4 regions of the Cyanobium sp. LEGE 06113 genome follow, and region 1 is predicted to be linked to each of the others. Evidence: predicted binding sites of a transcription regulator. Region 1 holds the regulator's gene; each other region holds the start of a gene.
The links. Region 1 encodes NtcA, which controls nitrogen genes in cyanobacteria. Its sites were predicted from a motif close to GTANCNNNNGNTAC; they were not measured.
Positions count from the first base shown of each region.

Region 1 (4,271 bases):
CCTTGAGGACGTGCTCAGCGAGGTGGAGGCGGGCATCGGCCTGATCCAGCGCCTGGGGCTGGAACGGGCTGGTAATCGTTTGAACAGTTTTCAGCCCCAGCACCCCCCAGCCTGAGCGGATGGCCTCTCTGCCCCTCACCACGGCCCAGTTGCGGGTGCTGCACCAGAGCTTCAGCCATCGACGGCTGGAGGGGGAGGTGAGCGCCGGTGGCTTCCACTGGACCTTCAGCTGGGCCTTCGACCGGGGTGAACTGCAGGTGGAGCCCTCCCTGGGCCGGGCGCTGATCCAGGACGCCCTGCTGCGCTTCCTGCTCAAGGCCGACTACCAGCTCGAACCCGGCGGCGATTACGCCTTCACCGTGCGCGCCCGCTTCTAGGCGGGCCAGTGGCGCAGCAGCGGCACGTCATCCCGGCTGAGCGGGCGCCCGAGCCAGCGCTCCAGCAGCAACTGGGCCACCACGTCGTCCAGATCCCGGGGGGGCAGGCGCAGTCCCGGGGGCAGCAGCCGGCGCCAGCTGCCGGCCCCCTCCAGTTCCCAGAAGCGACTGCGGGCCGCCAGGGTGGTGCCCCGCTCATCCACGGGATGGGGATCGAGCCCGCAGCCCTGCAACTGGGCGGGCCAGGGGCCACTGCCGGTGCCGTTGCCGAGCACCACCTGGGTGAGGCCTCGCTGGGATTGCCAGTGCCGCAGCAGGGCCAACGCCTCCGCCGGCGCCAGAATCGCGGCCTGCACCAGCACCGACGCCCTGGAATCGGCCAGCACCAGCCCGCACTTGCTGCGCCCGGGATCGAGCCCCGCCAGCAGCGACGCCCCCCTCACGGGCGGCCGGCCCCTCTGTTGCCCGAAATCCTCAGTTCCACGGAGATCGGGTCGGGGGTGTCGGCGTCGCGCAGTGCCACCGCCTCGAGTTGCACCACCGCGTCGCTTGGGCGCTCCGCCAGCCGTTGGGTGAGCTGGTTGAAGCTGGCGGCATCGAACTGCAGTCCATCCTCCATCGTGCCCTGGCGCTGGGCCTGGGCATAGGCAGCCGCCAGCAGCAGGTTGAGCCGGCGGGCCAGCTGGTCGGGGCTGCGCAGGCCGGCCTCGATCGTGGTGCGGGCCATCACCTCACCGGCGGCCACCACCCGCCGATTCGGACGCAGGTCGGGGAAGGCCAGCACCTGTCTCTCGCCGCGCAGCACGTTGGCGGCCGAGAGGATGCTCACCACCCAGGTGCCGGGTCGAGCCAGCAGCCCCTCCAGACGGCTGATGTCGTTGCTGGGCACCAGCAGGATCTGCCGATCGACCGCCTCCCCCGGCAGCACGCGCCGGAAGGCATTGAGGTTGGCCTGCTGCAGCAACGCCGTGATCACCTCCTGGGCCTGGCCGGGGTTCTCCAGCTTCACCTTGGCGCTGGCCAGGGACTGGCCGGTGGTGATCACCACGTCGCCGCGCCGCAGGGCGATCAGGTTGTTTTCGAGCTCACGCAGCTCCTGGGCCCCTGCTGCGATCCGCTCCCGCACTGCGGCCAGTTCAGCCTCGGTGCGCTGGATTTCAGCGTCCCGGCCCCGCACCACCTCGCTGAGGCGAGCGCGTTGACCCTCCAGGCTCCGGTTCTGTTGTTCGAGCGCCACCTTGTCGCGCTCCAGCCTGGCCCGCTGGGCCTGCAGGGGGGCCAACTCCTTGCGCAGGGCGGCGCTGCGCCGCTCGGCCTGGGCCAGCTCCTGCTGCACCTTGCGCTGGCCGGCCTGAGCCCTGGCCACCTCCGCCTGGCTGGTGCTGAGGCGCTGGCGACTGGCCTCGAGCTGGCTGCGGGTGCCACTGAGCCGCTCCTCCAGCTGGTCGAGCTCGAACAGTCCCGTGCGCAGGCGCTCACTCACCAGCAGCATCAGCCCGAGGGACATGGCACTGATCAGGCTGCCTGTCAGCACCGTGATCAGCACGGCGGTGCGCCGCGGCCGCAGCTTGAACAGACTCAGCCTGGCCTTGCCGACCCGGCTGCCCAGGCGGTCGCCCAGGGTGGAGAGCACGCCGCCGAGAACCAGCAGCGCCAGGATCAGCAGCCAGCCCGACACAGGTGTCCTCGTATGGAGCCAGTATCCCGCCTTGGCCGCTGGGCTTCAGGCCGATGTCAGCTGAAGCGCTTGGCCAGGGCGATCGGATCGAACACGGTGATCTTCTTGCGGTCGATCTGAACCAGCCCTTCGTTGCGCAGGTCTCCCAACAGGCGGGTGATCGTCACCCGGGTGGAGCCAATGGCCTCGGCGATGGCCTGGTGGGAGAGACGCAGGTCGATGGTGATGCCCTCCGAACCCGGCACGCCGAAGTCGCGGCAGAGCACCAGCAGAAAGCTCACGAGCCGCGAACTCATGTCGCGGTGCGTGAGGGTCTCGATCATGGTTTCGGTCTGCAGGATCCGTGAGGAGAGCCCCTGCAGCAGCAGCAGGCCCACGCTGGCGTCCTGTTCGATCGCCTTGCGCACAGAGGTGGCCGGTGCGCTCAGAAGCTCCACGCGGGTGAAGGCGATCGCGTGGTAGAAGCGGTCTGAGCGCTGGCCAGTGAGCAGGGAGAGCACCCCGAACAGGCTGTTTTCCCGCAGCAGCGCCACGGTGATCTCCTCTCCGGATTCGTACACCCGCGAGAGGCGAACGGCTCCGCGCCGCAGCAGATAGACCCGCTCGGCCGGATCCCCCGGGAAGAAGATCGTCTTGCTGCGCTCGATCGCCTCGACGCTGCTGCCTCCCAAGGCCCGGATCACCTCCAGCAGGGTCTGGTGGCCCTGGCCGGCGGCCCCCATGCCGCCCACCACCCCTGGTGCACCGCTGCTGGGTGTGTTGGCCGTACGGCTGAACCCGCGTGTGGCGCCAACCATGGCTGGGTCAGGCATATGGGCGGACCCTATAGATGCGATGGGGGCCCTCATGTAGCAACAGGCACCTTTTGGGGGCCGGTGAGTCCGGGCGCACCGGCGTGCGTGTGGGTGGACCCACCACAGGTGGTGGTTGTGCCGAGCGCTACGCCACGCGACCGCTACATTCAGTCCTGCGTCGCTGCAGGGTCCATGGCCGCCAGTCTCTCGAGCAGCCCCGGTTCCGGAGTCCGGCTCGAGGTGGTGGGTTCCGCGCCTGCCGAGGCCGCTGTGCACACGGCCCATCGGCCCGTGGCTCCTGTGGCTCTGCCTGCTGCGGCCCTTCCGGCGACTGTGCGTCCGCGGCGCCGGCTGGCCCAGCCGGAGGGCATGCTCCAGGTCCACACCGCCCCGTTCCGGGGCAGTGTGGCGGCTGTGCTCAGCCTGGCCCTGCGCAGCGCTGGCCTCGGCAGCCGGGTGCTGGTGAGTCAGCTGCTCAAGGGTGGGGTGGAGCAGGGGCTTGCCGCCAGCCCCTGGCTCTGCGGCCGCCTCCAGTGGCTGCGGCCGGCCGTGGCCACCTGCCTGGCCGAACCGGCTCCAACCCATGGCGGCGAGATCCTGGAGGCGGTGCAGGAGGTCTGGGCCTTCAGTCGCCAGCAGCTGCTCCACGGCAGCGTCGACCTGATGGTGCTCGATGAACTCGGCCTCGCCGTGGAGCTGGGCTATCTGCCCCTCCAGGAGGTGCTCACCACCCTGGAGCAGCGGCCCCCCCACCTGGATGTCATTCTGACCGGACCCTCCATGGCACCTGAGCTGATGGCCCTGGCTGACCAGGTCACCCAGCTCCGCCGCGGCTGTTAGGCCGGCCTCCGATGCTCAAGAACGACCGTTGGATCAAGCAGCAGGCGTCCGGCGGCATGCTGGAGCCCTTCCAGGGCACGCTGGTCCGCCACCTTGACCCCGCTCAGGCCAGCAGTCCGGTGCTCAGCTTCGGCTGCTCCTCCTACGGCTACGACCTGCGCCTCTCGCCCCAGGAATTCCTCATCTTCCGCCATGTGCCCGGAACGGTGATGAACCCCAAGCGCTTCAATCCTGCCAACCTGGAGCCCGCATCCCTGCACGAAGATGCGGATGGGCGGTATTTCATCCTGCCCGCCCATTCCTATGGCCTCGGGGTGGCTCTTGAGCACCTCAGGGTGCCGCCCAACATCACGGTGATCTGCCTGGGCAAGAGCACCTACGCCCGCCTGGGCATCATCGTCAACACCACTCCCGCCGAGGCCAGCTGGGAGGGCCACCTCACCCTGGAGTTCAGCAATTCCTCAGGGGCTGACTGCCGTATCTATGCCGATGAAGGCATCTGTCAGCTGCTCTTCTTCGAGGGTGATCCCTGTGAGACAACCTACGGCGACCGGGCAGGAAAGTATCAACACCAACCTGAAC
Region 1 covers NZ_JADEWM010000012.1:2,545-6,815, forward strand. Annotated here, with positions in the region: gene pth (aminoacyl-tRNA hydrolase) at 1-115, shown strand, start outside; gene IQ220_RS14550 (DUF3146 family protein) at 120-377, shown strand; gene IQ220_RS14555 (resolvase) at 374-820, opposite strand; gene IQ220_RS14560 (DUF3084 domain-containing protein) at 817-2,055, opposite strand; gene ntcA (global nitrogen regulator NtcA) at 2,112-2,852, opposite strand; gene IQ220_RS14570 (cob(I)yrinic acid a,c-diamide adenosyltransferase) at 3,042-3,689, shown strand; partial or broken gene dcd (dCTP deaminase) at 3,701-4,271, shown strand, end outside.

Region 2 (4,271 bases), on a different contig from region 1:
CCTGTGTCCAGGGAACCCCGCCACGCTGCCCGCTCTGCGCCCGACTGGTTGCGGGACCTGGCTGGGGCCTGGATCTTCTACACCGTGCTGCCGGGCTGGCCCTGGATCCGCCCGCGCTTCGAGCGCATCGCCCGCTTCGCGCCGCTCATCGGCCTGGTGCTGGGCGGTCTGCAGGCCCTGGTCTGGCTGGGCACCGCCGGCTGGCTGCCGCTGGGGGCGCAGGTGCTCCTGGTGATCGCCCTCGCCCTGGGGCTCAGCGGTGGGCTCCACCACGACGGCGCCCTCGACACCGCCGACGGTCTGGGGGCCGGCCCCCGGGCCCTGGAGGCCATGGCTGACAGCCGCGTGGGCGCCGCCGCCGTGCAGGCGGCCCTGCTGCTGGCTCTGCTGCGGGGGGCCGGCCTGGTGTGCCTGGCGGGCGCGGCCCCCATGGCCCTGCTGTGGACGGGCTTCTGGGGGCGGCTGTCGCCGCTGCTGGCGATGGCCCGCTTCCCCTACCTGCGCCAGGATCCCGCCGCCGGCGGCAGCGCCGGGTTCCACCGCCGTCACTGGCGAGGCCTGCGCCGGGAGCTGCTGCCTGCCCTGCTGGCCGGGCCCCTGGTGGCTGGCCTGGCGCTGATGCTGGATCCGCCCCGGGCCCAGGCAGCGGGGAGCTTCGGCTGGCTGCCGCTGCTGGGGCTCGTGCCCGCCGTGCTGGTGCCGTTCTGGCTGGGGCGCCGCCTCGGCGGCCACAGCGGCGACAGTTACGGCGCCTGCGTGGAGTGGAGCGAAGCCCTGGCCCTGCTGCTCATGGGGCTGGTGCTGCGGGCGCTGGCAGGCTGAGGCAGAAGGCATTGCCGTGCGCCGGCAGGGCAGGGTCAAGGTCTGCCGGGGCGTTGCACAGCACCAGCTCGCCGCCGAGGTGGCGGGCCAGATCGGCGGCCAGCGCCAGGCCGAGGCCGCTGCCGGGCTGGGCGGCGCCCGCCGTGCCCCGCTCCCCCCTGCGAAAAATCCGCTGGCGCTCCGGTGCAGGGATCGGTGGCCCCCCGTCCCACACCACCAGCTGCCAGCCCCCTGCTGGCGTGGGCCGGCACTGCAGCCCCACCGCCGAGCCGGAGGAGCTGTAGCGAAAGGCGTTCTCGAGCAGGTTGGCCACGATTTCAGCCACCGCCCCGCTGTCGCCCTGCCACTGGGGCAGGGCCTGGGGCCCCTGCCAGGGGCGCCCCTGCAGGGCCGCGGTGGCGCAGGCCCGCTGCACCAGGCGCTCCAACAGGTCCGCCAGGGGCTGGCTGGCGGCCCCGCCGAGGCTGGGCGGCAGCAGCAGCGGCCCCGGTCCAGGCTCCTGGGCCGGCTCGAGGTTGCCACCGCCGAGGCGATCGATGGCGTCCACGTAGCGCTGCAGCTGCCGCTCCTCCTGCAGCAATCCCTCCACCAGAGGGCGGTTGCGCTCATCCCCGTCCAGCCGCCGCAGCAGCAGCTGACCGAAGGTGCGCAGGGCGGCGAGGGGATTGCGCAGTTGATGCAGCAGCACGGTGAGTTGCTCGTGCTGGGCGAGCAGCTGCTGTTGCAGGCGCTGTTGCTCCAGGTCGAGGCAGAGCCCCTCGGTGAGGCAGAGGGCCACGGCCTGCAGGCGCTGGCGCAGCGGCTCGGGCCAGGGCAGCGCCGCGGTGTCGACCTGCAGGGCACCCAGCAGCACACCGCCGTGACGCAGCGGCAGCCAGCGGCGCAGATCGGCCACGGCGGTCAGCGGATTGTCGAGGGCCACCGCCGCAAGTGTGCGATTCGCCATCGGCCACTGGCCTACTGGCAGTAGCTGCGGGCTCTTGCCCTCACCCACGTCTGCCACGTACACCACCAGCGAGGTCACGTCGGGCCGGTCGGCGAACTGGGCGAGCTGGAACTGCAGCAGGCTGAGAAAGCGCTTGGAGACAGCCATCACCTCGGCCCCGGGCAGCAATCCAGAAACAAATTTGGCGGAACGTGAAGCAAACCGAGAAAAGAAGCTTAATATCTCGGTATCGACCACTACTCCCTGAGCCGTCCTGGGCCTGGAGCAGCGTCTGGTCCGCTTCAGTTGCGCTTTTGCTCAAACGAAGCTACAGCAGTGGCAGGGCAGTCCGTCCAACGGGCCGTCCCTCCTGCTGGGTTCCGCGCCTTAAGGGCTTTGCGGAATCTGCCGACGCTGCTCTGCCAGTTCTGCGGCCACGGTCGGTTGCGCCACCCTTTGGATGCTGCCCAGCGTCCATCCAGTCCGCCAGCCCCAGGGCTTCCGGGTTCACCCCTTCCGGCCTCCATGCGCCGGTTCCCTTCCCTCGGTTCCACGCCGCCGGTCCATGGCCATCGGGTCCTCCCCGCCCGGCCTCTCCAGTCCCCTCTCTCTCCCCGCCGCGGGAGCTGCCTCCATGTCGAAGAAGCGCAAGCGGATCAGCCGCCGTCGTCTTGCCGGTCAGCGCGTCCTGGCCCATGTCTCCACGTTCAACCTGGAGACCGGCTCCCACAAGCCCGTGACGGCTGCCCGCCGTTACATCGCCGAACAGGCCCTGGTGCCGCCGGCCCTGCTCAACGTGCGCCGCAACGAGCACACCACCGACCGCTTCTTCTGGGGTGAGAAGGGCCTGTTCAGCGCCCAGTACGCCGAGGAGAACCACTTCCTGTTCCCATCGCTGCGCTCCATCGTCGACAGCATCGGTGAAGAGGTGCTGTTCGAGGGCATCGAGGCCCTCGCCTCCGACGACTGGGAGGAGATGGAAGAGTACGAGTACGCCTTCGTCTGATCCACACCGCTTCTGAGTCAGCTCAGGCCTCCATCCAGGCGTCCGTGATGGCGCTGCGGATGGAGGGAATCAGGGCCATGTCGATCGTGTGGCCGCCCGGGAAGCCCAGCAGTTCCACGCCATGGCCGCCGGCCCGCAGCCGCTCGGACAGTTCGACGCTGGCGGCGAAGGGCACCACCGGATCCTGCTGGCCGTGGGTGAGCAGCACAGGGAAGCTCTGGTGGTCTCCGCCGCAGAGTTGCCAGTCAGGGTGGGGGTAGCCGCTGCAGCCCACCACCCCAGCCACGGGCAGGCCGGCCCCGCCGCTGGCCACGTCCAGCGCCATGGCGGCACCCTGGGAGAAGCCCAGCAGCACCGTGCGCCGCAGCGGCACCTCCTGACCCAGGGCCTCCAGCCGCTGGCGTAGGCCCTCCAGGGCCCCAGGCAGTTCGGGCCAGCCGCTCTGCTGCAGGTCGTACCACTGCCGCCCCGCACCGCTGGGGTGCAGGCCAGGGGCCCGCAGGGCCACCACGCTGGTGTCTGCGTTCACCAGCAGGTCGGCCAGATCGAGCAGGTCGTCGGCGTCGGCGCCCCAGCCGTGCAGCAGCACCAGCCGCCGATCGCCGCTGCTGGGCCCCCGACGCAGCAGCGCCTCGGCCGGTGGCGGTTGGGGTGCGGGCACGGCGTGGAGCAGGGCTGGCGGCAGCAGTCTGGGCCACGGGCCGCTGCGTAGGTTGGCCTTCTGCCCCTGCCCAGCTGCCACCATGGCCCCCACGGCTCTCCTGAGCGTCTCCAACAAGGATGGTCTGGTGCCCCTGGCCCAGGGCCTGATCGCGGCGGGCTACCGGTTGATCTCCAGCGGTGGCACCGCGGCGGCGCTGCAGACCGCGGGCCTGGCGGTGACCCGGGTGGCCGAGCACACCGGCGCTCCGGAAATCCTGGGGGGCCGGGTCAAGACCCTCCATCCCCGCATCCATGGCGGCATCCTGGCGCGGCGCCAGGACCCCTCCCACCAGGCGGATCTGGACGCCCAGGCCATCGACCCGATCGACGTGGTGGTGGTGAACCTCTACCCCTTCCGCGAAACCGTGGCCGACCCAGCCGTGCCGTTCGACACCGCCATCGAGACCATCGACATCGGAGGGCCGGCCATGGTGCGGGCTGCGGCCAAGAACCATGCCGATGTGGCGGTGCTGACCAGCCCCCAGCAGTACGGCGCCTTTCTCGAGGCCCTGGCCGCCGGGCCCCTCCGCCACGATCTGCGCCGGCGCCTCGCCCTGGAGGCCTTTGCCCACACGGCCGCCTATGACGCGGCGATCAGTCGCTGGCTGGCCGAGCGCCTGGCCGCGGAGCCAGGGGCTCCACCAGCGGCTCAGCCAGGGCCTGAAGCCACAGCGGAGCCCCTGCAGCTGGAGCTGCCGGCCCGCCAGGCGCTGCGCTACGGCGAAAATCCCCACCAGCCGGCCACCTGGTACAGCGCCGCCAGCGCCGGCTGGGGCGCGGCGCGGCAACTGCAGGGCAAGGAGCTCAGCTACAACA
Region 2 covers NZ_JADEWM010000005.1:269,553-273,823, forward strand. Annotated here, with positions in the region: gene IQ220_RS10740 (adenosylcobinamide-GDP ribazoletransferase) at 1-822, shown strand, start outside; gene IQ220_RS10745 (sensor histidine kinase KdpD) at 788-1,915, opposite strand; gene IQ220_RS10750 (DUF3155 domain-containing protein) at 2,382-2,753, shown strand; gene IQ220_RS10755 (alpha/beta hydrolase) at 2,776-3,414, opposite strand; gene purH (bifunctional phosphoribosylaminoimidazolecarboxamide formyltransferase/IMP cyclohydrolase) at 3,497-4,271, shown strand, end outside.
Region 2: the regulator NtcA is predicted to act here: its motif matches at 1,995-2,008, upstream of IQ220_RS10745 (sensor histidine kinase KdpD).

Region 3 (4,271 bases), on a different contig from region 1:
CACCACCGAGATGTGGGAGCAGCTCAACGACATCTACTGGACGCTGCAGGAGAATGAAAGCTTCTGGAAACAACCCCCCCAGGAGCAACTGCGCGACATCCGCCGGGCTTGCCAGCTCTTCTACGGCATCACCGACTCCACCCTGAGCCGCGATCTCTCCTGGCAATTCAGCCGGCTGGGGCGGCTGCTGGAGCGGGCCGACAAGACCACCCGCATCCTCGATGTGAAGTACTTCCTGCTGCTGCCCTCCCCCGACGAGGTGGGCGGCGTGCTGGATGAACTGCAGTGGATCTCGCTGCTGCGCAGCGCCGGGGCCTACCAGATGTTCCGCCAGGCGCGTCAACAGGCGATCGAACCCCGCGCCGTGGCCGGCTTCCTGCTGCTCGACCCGATCTTTCCGCGCTCGGTGCGCTACTGCCTGGAGCGGATTCAGGACACCCTCAGGATCGTGCAGGGCCGCTCGGTGCCCGGTGCACCGGACGAGCTGGAGTGCCTCAGTGGCCTCACCCTGGCCCGCTGGAGCTACACCCGCATCGACGACCTGTTCGCGGTAGGCCTCCATGAGGCCATCGACGCCCTGCAGAGCGACCTCAACCGACTGCACAACCTGATCGAGGGGCGCTACTTCGTGGCGACCAGCCTTGAGTCCCAGAACGCGGATCCGGCATGCGTGCGCGCCTGAAGCACTCGTTCAGCTACCGGTACAGCGCGCCTGTTCTGCTCGGAGCCCATCGCTTCTGTCTCAAGCCCCGGGGCCATGGCTTTCAGACGTTGCTGGACTTCCAGCTCAGGATCGATCCTGAGCCCAGCTCCCTGTTCCCCCTGATCGCCGCCAGTGGTGATGAGATTCTGCGGGCCCGCTTCGGCGGCTCCTGTGACAGCTTCCGCATCGAGGCCAGCAGCACGGTGGTCTCCCACGCGCCGCCGGATCTGCAGGCCTGCCTGGAGGCCAACGAGCCGCTGCTGCCCTACCCCGTGGGCCACCTCAACGGCGACCTGCAGGGCGCCCTCGGCGGCTGGCTGCCCAATGGCCAGCACGACCCCGCCGCCGTGGACATGGCCCAGGAGGCCCTGATGGGCAGCGACCAGCGGGCCCTGATGTTTCTCGATCAGCTGGTGGAGATGATCCAGGACCGGGTGAAGTACACCCAGCGCCACGTGGGTCCCGCCTGGCCTGCCGGCCGCACCCTCAAGGAACGGGTGGGCTCCTGCCGTGACCTGGCCATGCTGATGGTGGAGGCCTGCCGCTGCGTGGGCCTGCCGGCCCGGTTCGTCAGCGGCTACCACCTGGTGGATCCCGCTCCCGAGCAGTACGACCTGCACGCCTGGACGGAGGTGTACCTGCCGGGAGCCGGCTGGCGCGGCTACGACCCCAGCGGCAAGGGTCCGGTCGACGATCGCTACATCACCCTGGCCACGTCCTCGAAGCCGGAACTCACCGCGGCCATCACCGGCTGCTTTTCAGGCCCAGCTGGGGTGAGCAGCAGCTTTGACTGGCTGATCGAAGCGGAGATTCTCGATCCCGTCGCCCCCCTGGAGGCCAGCCTGCCCCTGGGCTGATCGCGGCGGGGCTGGGTGGTCAGCATTCAGCCAACACGCCTTACCAGTGCAGACCGTGCAGTTTGGGCAGCGGCGCGGTTTTGAAGGTGGTGGCGAACAGCCTCGGAATCCTCCGGCTGTTGTAGACGCGGAATTCCTGCACCAGGCTGACACCCGGTTCGCGCACAGCCTGGTTGAGCACCACCGAGCCGTCAGGATCGGAAACGGAACGATGGAAGGTTCCCGGCGGAATCCTGAGGATGTCGCCGCCCGTATCGAGCCGCACGATGTGGAAGGGGTAGTTCCAGCCGAAGTTCACCAGATAGAAGGTGCGGCCGCCGTGCAGGGCGAGCAGATTGTCCTCCTGGTGGGGATGCAGGTAGAACTGCCAGGCTGCCGTGGCCGGATCGTCCGGAGGGGAGGTGGCGGGCCCCGAGTGGATCACCAGATCCCGGGCATTGGACGCGGCCACAGTGATGTCGAAGAAGCGCACCGCGGGGGTGTCGCGGAACTTCTCGTAGGGGATTAGCTCGAACATCGGCGCCGGTCTCGGCGTTGTGGCAGTCATGGCAGTCGGTGTTGGGCGCGCACCGGTTGGGCGTAATCCAGTGAACCGAACACCGTACCCCAGCCAGTGTGGCCGCCACTACCAAACGGCCGACCGCCTGGGCAGTTTCTGCACTGGGCCGCAGGGGAGTGGCACGGGCCAGAAGGTGGCCGGCACAGCAGGTTCAGTGCCTTGTCGTATCGATCAACACACGAGAATCACAGCCATGACGACATCATGAAGGGGCTCCATCTTGCAGCACATCAAGCAGCAGAGGGCCCACAGATCAGCTGCTTGGCTGCCACATCAGATCTCAACTTTTATGACCATGTCATCAACACCTGGCTCCAGCGGATCGCCCTTGACGGCCGCACTTCTGAAGGCCAAGAAAGCCAAAGGACTCAGCTTCTCCGAGCTGGGTGAGGCCCTTGGTCGCGATGAAGTGTGGGTCGCCTCATTGTTCTATGGCCAGGCCTGCGCCTCCAGCGACGAAGCCACAGCCCTGGCCGGTTTGCTCGCCCTGGATGGCGACACCGAAGCCGCCCTGCAGACCTACCCCACCAAGGGCAGCCTGGATCCGGTGATCCCCACCGATCCCCTGATCTACCGCTTCTACGAGATCATGCAGGTGTATGGCATGCCACTGAAGGATGTGATTCAAGAGAAGTTCGGCGATGGCATCATGAGCGCCATTGACTTCACCTTGCATGTCGACAAAGAAGCCAACCCCACGGGAGACAGGGTGAAGATTACCATGTGCGGCAAGTTCCTGCCCTACAAGAAGTGGTGAACCACTTCTTGAACCCATAAAAAAAGACCGGGCAGCGTTGCTGCCCGGCACTTGTGACTGATACGAAGAAGACTGCGCCGATTCTCAAGATAGACGTTCAGCTGCAGTGGAATCGCAGGGGCTGAACTTAGCGCGCTCCCAGCTCGGCGGCGAGTTCCCTTTCAAGCTTTTCATCATGCCTGGTGGGCAACACATTGCTGATCGGAGAGCGGTGGGTACTGTAGAAGAGCATGCCGATAAACACCATGCCACCCACAATGTTGCCGAGCGTCACCGGCAGATAGTTCCAGAAAGCGATCTGAAGGAAACTCACGCCTGAACCCAGCAAGGGGCCCGTGGTGTGCAGGAACATGTTCACCACGATATGCTCCATCCCCAGCGCCTGGAAGGCAGTGATGGGCAGCCAGCAGGCCAGGATCTTGCCAGGAACGCTCTTACTCACCAGGGCCAGGGTGACTCCCAGGCAGACCAGCCAGTTGGCAATCAGACCGCGCAGGAAGGCAAGAAAAAATCCAAGAGCTCCGAGGTTCTGATACTTGGCAATCACATTGGCTTTGTTGAGGCCGATGATCTTATTGGCCACGGCCACCCAGTCACCGGCCCCGGTGGCCAGATCTGCCGTTCCTCCACTGGTGAGGCTCATGGCAAAGAGGATGCCGACCAGGCCCGTGCCGAGGAAATTGCCGATCCACACCCACATCCAGTTGTGGAAGGTTTTCTTCCAGGTGGTCTTGCCGGCCCAGACCGCCATCGGCAGTAGGGCAAAATTACCGGTGACCAGTTCCATGCCAAACAGCACGATGCTGGCGAAGCCAAAGGGGAAGATGAATGATCCAATCCAGGGAATGCCCGTCTGCACCATGATGGTGAGGGCCAGACACAACGCCAGACCAAGCACGGATCCGGAGTAGAAGCCTCGCAGCAGAAGGTTCTTGACGCTGACGCTGGACTTCTTGCCTCCAGCGGCAATCATCCCATCGACGAGCTCATTAGGTAAGACGTAATCCATGAAAGAGGAAAGATCGAAGTAACAGAGATCAGCTGGCCCTGGAGAGCAGGCTGGTGATCAGCGACTGATGCGATTCATCAGTTGGCTGAAGGGATCCTCGGATGGGGTGGACCGCACAGGTTCGGAAGACTCAGCCCCAACGGAACTGAACCAGTTCACGAAGCGAGAGAAGGGATCTGTTCCGGAACCAGCGCCCTTGGGGGAAGGCGTTGTGGTTGGAGCTGAAGCAGACGTGGGGAAGGGAACCATGGGAGGGAGGAGAAGATCAAAAGCAATGCCGATGCCAACGCCGATCAAATCCGTCCACGAACTCGCCGCACCGGTCCACGGGGGATGGTGCTGCAGCAGGCCGGCCGGACTGCCACAGGAGCACGAGCCCGCGAGGC
Region 3 covers NZ_JADEWM010000008.1:118,965-123,235, reverse strand. Annotated here, with positions in the region: gene IQ220_RS13205 (alpha-E domain-containing protein) at 1-682, shown strand, start outside; gene IQ220_RS13200 (transglutaminase family protein) at 667-1,560, shown strand; gene IQ220_RS13195 (redox protein) at 1,601-2,077, opposite strand; gene cynS (cyanase) at 2,415-2,876, shown strand; gene IQ220_RS13185 (formate/nitrite transporter family protein) at 3,004-3,885, opposite strand.
Region 3: the regulator NtcA is predicted to act here: its motif matches at 2,284-2,297, upstream of cynS (cyanase).

Region 4 (4,271 bases), on a different contig from region 1:
TCGGGCAACATCATGCGCTCTACCGAGCTGTGGCTGATGTCGCGTTCATGCCAGAGGGCGCAGTTTTCCAGGGCCGCCACGGTGTAGCTGCGCAGCACCCTGGCCAGACCGCTGATCCGTTCGCTGCGGATTGGATTGCGCTTGTGGGGCATGGCCGAGCTGCCCTTCTGGCCCTTGGCGAAGTTCTCTTCCACCTCCAGCACGTCAGTGCGCTGCAGATTGCGGATCTCGGTGGAGAAGCGCTCCAGTGCGGTTCCCACCAGGGCCAGGGTCTGAACGTATTCCGCATGGCGATCGCGGGCGATCACCTGGGTGCTGGCCGTGTCCGGCACCAGGCCCAGCTGCCTGCAGGCGATGGCCTCCACCTCAGGGTCGGTGTTGGCGTAGGTGCCCATGGCGCCACTGATCTGACCCACGCTCACCACCTGCTCGAGCCGCTCGAGCCGCTCCTGGTTGCGCAGCGTCTCGGCCAGCCAGCCGGCCACCTTGAAGCCGAAGGTGATCGGTTCGCCGTGAATCGCATGGGAGCGGCCGATCATCACCGTGTCCTTGTGCTGTCGGGCCAGGTTGCGCAGCGCCTTGGCCAGCTGATCCAGTTCCTGGCGCAGCACCTGCACGGAGGCCTTCATCTGCAGCGCCAGCCCCGTGTCGAGCACGTCGGAGCTGGTCATGCCCACGTGGATGTAGCGCCCCGCATCGCCCACGTGTTCATTCACATTGGTGAGGAAGGCGATCACGTCATGGCGTACCTCGGCCTCGATGCTGAGGATCCGCTCCACGCTGAAGCTGGCCTTGTCCCTGATCTGGGCCAGAGCCTCGGCGGGCACCCGACCCAGCTCGCTATTGGCGGCTGTGGCGGCGATTTCCACGTCAAGCCAGCTCTGGAACTTGGCCTGCTCGCTCCAGATGGCGCCCATCTCAGGCAGGGTGTAACGCTCGATCAAGGCCCAGCGGGTGGGAACGGCCCATCCAATGTATGGGTCGGTATGGATGGGGCCGTCCAGGACGCGGCTGTAAGGCCCACCGGGATCAGGCCAGGACCCTGAGCTGACGGTGGGCCACCTCCCACTGCACCATCGCCCCCCAGCTCTGTTGGCGTACCCAGCAGCGCCCACCCCGGCACTGGATCAGCTGGAAGGGGGGGAGGTCGGGGGGCTGGTTGCGCAGCGTGACAAAGCTGCCAGGGCTCAGGGCCTCGATGAGCTGGGCCGACTGACGGTGGCGTTCCAGGTCGGCCACCTGGGCTGTGGCTGGAATGCTGGCTGCGCTGGACTGCATACTGCCGCTCGGGGGCTGGGGCCATCTTCAGGCGGCTGAGGGCGCCGCCGTGGACAATCACGCAATCTGTTCCGTTTGCTTTGTGGTTTGATCAGGGAACGGCAACACCTGTCCGCTCCCGGAGTCGTGGCTTCGAAACAGCGCCTGGATCTAGAACTGGTGGCCCGCGGCTTGGTGGAGACACGCCAACAGGCCCAGGTGCTGATCCGCGCCGGCCGCGTGCGCAGCGGCGAGCGCATCCTTGACAAACCCGGCACTGAGGTGGCGCCTGCGTTGCCGTTGAAAGTGCTGCAGCTGCCCCGTTACGTGTCCCGCGGTGGCGAGAAGCTGGAGCTGGCCCTGGCCAGCTTCCCGATCCCTGTGAGCGGTCGGGTGTGTCTTGATGGCGGCATCTCGACGGGCGGCTTCACCGACTGCCTGCTGCAGCACGGGGCTGCGCGAGTGTACGGCATTGATGTGGGTTACGGCCAGACGGCCTGGCGGCTGCGCTGTGACCCGCGGGTGGTGCTCAAGGAGCGCACGAACCTGCGCCATCTCACCCCTGAAGCGCTGTTCGGCGCGAGCGACCCCAGACCGGATCTGGCCGTCGCCGACGTGTCGTTCATCTCCCTGGCCCTGGTGCTGCCGGCTTTGCTGGCGCTGCTGAGAGGATCATCAGCCACTGCAGGGCGCGATCTGATCCTGCTGGTCAAACCCCAGTTCGAGGTGGGGAAGGGCCAGGTGGGCAAAGGCGGTGTGGTCCGCAGTCCGCAGGCCCATCTCGGGGCGATCACGGCGGTGCTGGCGGCTGCTGAACAGCTGGGCCTTCAGGCCTCAGGCCTTGTGGCCTCTCCGATCACAGGCCCTGCCGGCAACCACGAGTACCTGCTCTGGCTGCGTTCGGCGGCATTGGAGAGCGTTCCAGCGCTGGCGAACTGGGCCTTGCCGCAGCATCCGAAGGACAGGATTGCAGCGATCAAAGCGTGCGTTGACCTCGCCCTGGCTATCCCCTGAGCCGGCGTCGTGGGAAAGGGGGCCGCACTGGCCCCCTTGTGGTCTGGTGGTGGAGGGGGCAGAACTGAGCTGGCGTGCTCAGGGAAGAGAGGTCAGAGCCTGATGGGCTCAGATCGCGCCGCTGTCGCGATCACCGGTGCGGATGCGGATCACGCCGTCGATGGTGCCCACAAAAATCTTGCCATCGCCAATTTCGCCGGTGCGGGCAGCGTCCTGGATGGCATCGACCACGGTGTCCACCTTGTCGTCATCTACCACAATTTCGAGCTTGAGCTTCTGGAGGAATTCCACCGTGAATTCGGAACCCCGATAGCGCTCCACCTGACCTTTCTGACGACCAAAGCCGCGAACCTCGCTGACGGTCATGCCCACGATGCCGGCATTGACCAGCGCAATCTTGACGTCTTCAAGCTTGAAGGGCCGAATGATGGCCTCGACTTTTTTCATGGATACCGGTGGGCTGGACGATCAGGGTCTCATGGCTCGCCGCTTTTGGCGGAGAGGGGTCCATTAGGCCTGAGCCAAGGGGGTGTTGTCGTAGCCAATGTTACTTGGCCAGCGCCTCGACAGGATCCCCGCTTCTGGGCCGGAGCGGGCCCCAGGCCCTCAGATGCTTTCAGCCATCATGGTCGTGACCCGCTCAGTGCCCTGCCGTGTCCACGCCATCTGCCACGCCCGAGGCGAGTGCCGGCTCCGCCCCGGGCCGCACCCAGACCCCCCTCTACGGCGAACGGGCCATCGCAGAATCCCGGTTGATCTGCTTTGACAATCCCCGGCCGGGGCGTCCTTACGACATCGCCATCACCCTGCCGGAATTCACCTGCCTTTGCCCCTTTTCGGGCTATCCCGATTTCGCGACTCTGCGCCTGCTCTACCAGCCTGGTCCCCGGGTGATGGAGCTCAAGGCGATCAAGCTCTACGTGAACAGTTACCGCAATCGCAGCATCTCCCATGAGGAGGTGGCCAACCGGATCCTGGACGACTTCGTGGTGGCCTGCGAGCCGACATGGATGCAGCTGGAAGCTGATTTCAATCCGCGCGGCAACGTCCACACGGTGGTCACGGTTCGCCACGGCAGTCGTCAGGCCTGCTGAGGCGGGTTGAGCAACTCCGGCAGCTCCCGTGCGAAGGCCGTGAGATTGCGGTTGCAGAGGCCGGCCACGTGCAGCCTCCCGGCCTCGCTGATCGCCCAGAGCTGGCGCGTGGCCAGCAGGCTCAGGCCACCGCCGGCCAGGGCGATGGCAAAACCCGCGTACACCAGGGGCACTCCCGGATCACGCTTCAGCAGGATGCCGCTGGCCGGCAGCACCGAAGCCACCCGCACCGGCAGGCCGTTGACCTCCAGTGGGGAGGCGCCGATACCCAGCTGCCCGAGCCTGGCGCCATCAGCCCCGAACACCTCCACCGGACCCTGCTCGCTGCTGAGGCTGAGCAGGACAGGATCGGAGCCATCGGGTCGGGTGGGCAGCACCAGGCCCCACACCTGCTCCCCCAGCTCAGGGAAGCTCTGCAGGGGAAGTTGCAGCAGCGGGCTGCGGCCCAGTTGAACAGTGATAGCGGCCAGCCCCCAGTCGGCCTGGTAGAGGGTGACGCCCTGGAAGCGCAAGGGGTGGTTTACGCTGATCTGGGAAGCCTTCAGCAGCGTGCCGGTCTCGCCGTCGCCTTCCAGCAGCCGCAGGTCGGAGCGGAACTGTTCCGGCCGCCCGGCGGGATCGCGCTCCACGGCGAAGCTGTCGAGGGCGAGGGTGAGGGTGCTGTGGCCGCGGCTGTCCACCAGCTCCAGGCTGCGCCCAGGTGCCAGGAATTGCTCAGCCCGCTGGCCCCCGAGGGCTCCCCAGGCGGCCCCCAGCATCAGCACCACCATGCCGGCATGCACCAGCAGGGGGCCCACCCGCCCCAGCACGCCCCGCCGGGCGGCGAGGCGATCGGGCTGGCGCTGCACCTGCCAGCCCTCGGCCCGCAGCCGATCCTCCAGGCGTTGCAGATCGGCGCTGGCATCG
Region 4 covers NZ_JADEWM010000004.1:212,520-216,790, forward strand. Annotated here, with positions in the region: gene purB (adenylosuccinate lyase) at 1-944, opposite strand, end outside; gene IQ220_RS08865 (hypothetical protein) at 1,030-1,278, opposite strand; gene IQ220_RS08870 (TlyA family RNA methyltransferase) at 1,405-2,271, shown strand; gene IQ220_RS08875 (P-II family nitrogen regulator) at 2,380-2,718, opposite strand; gene queF (preQ(1) synthase) at 2,925-3,365, shown strand; gene IQ220_RS08885 (cytochrome c biogenesis protein ResB) at 3,353-4,271, opposite strand, start outside.
Region 4: the regulator NtcA is predicted to act here: its motif matches at 2,809-2,822, upstream of IQ220_RS08875 (P-II family nitrogen regulator).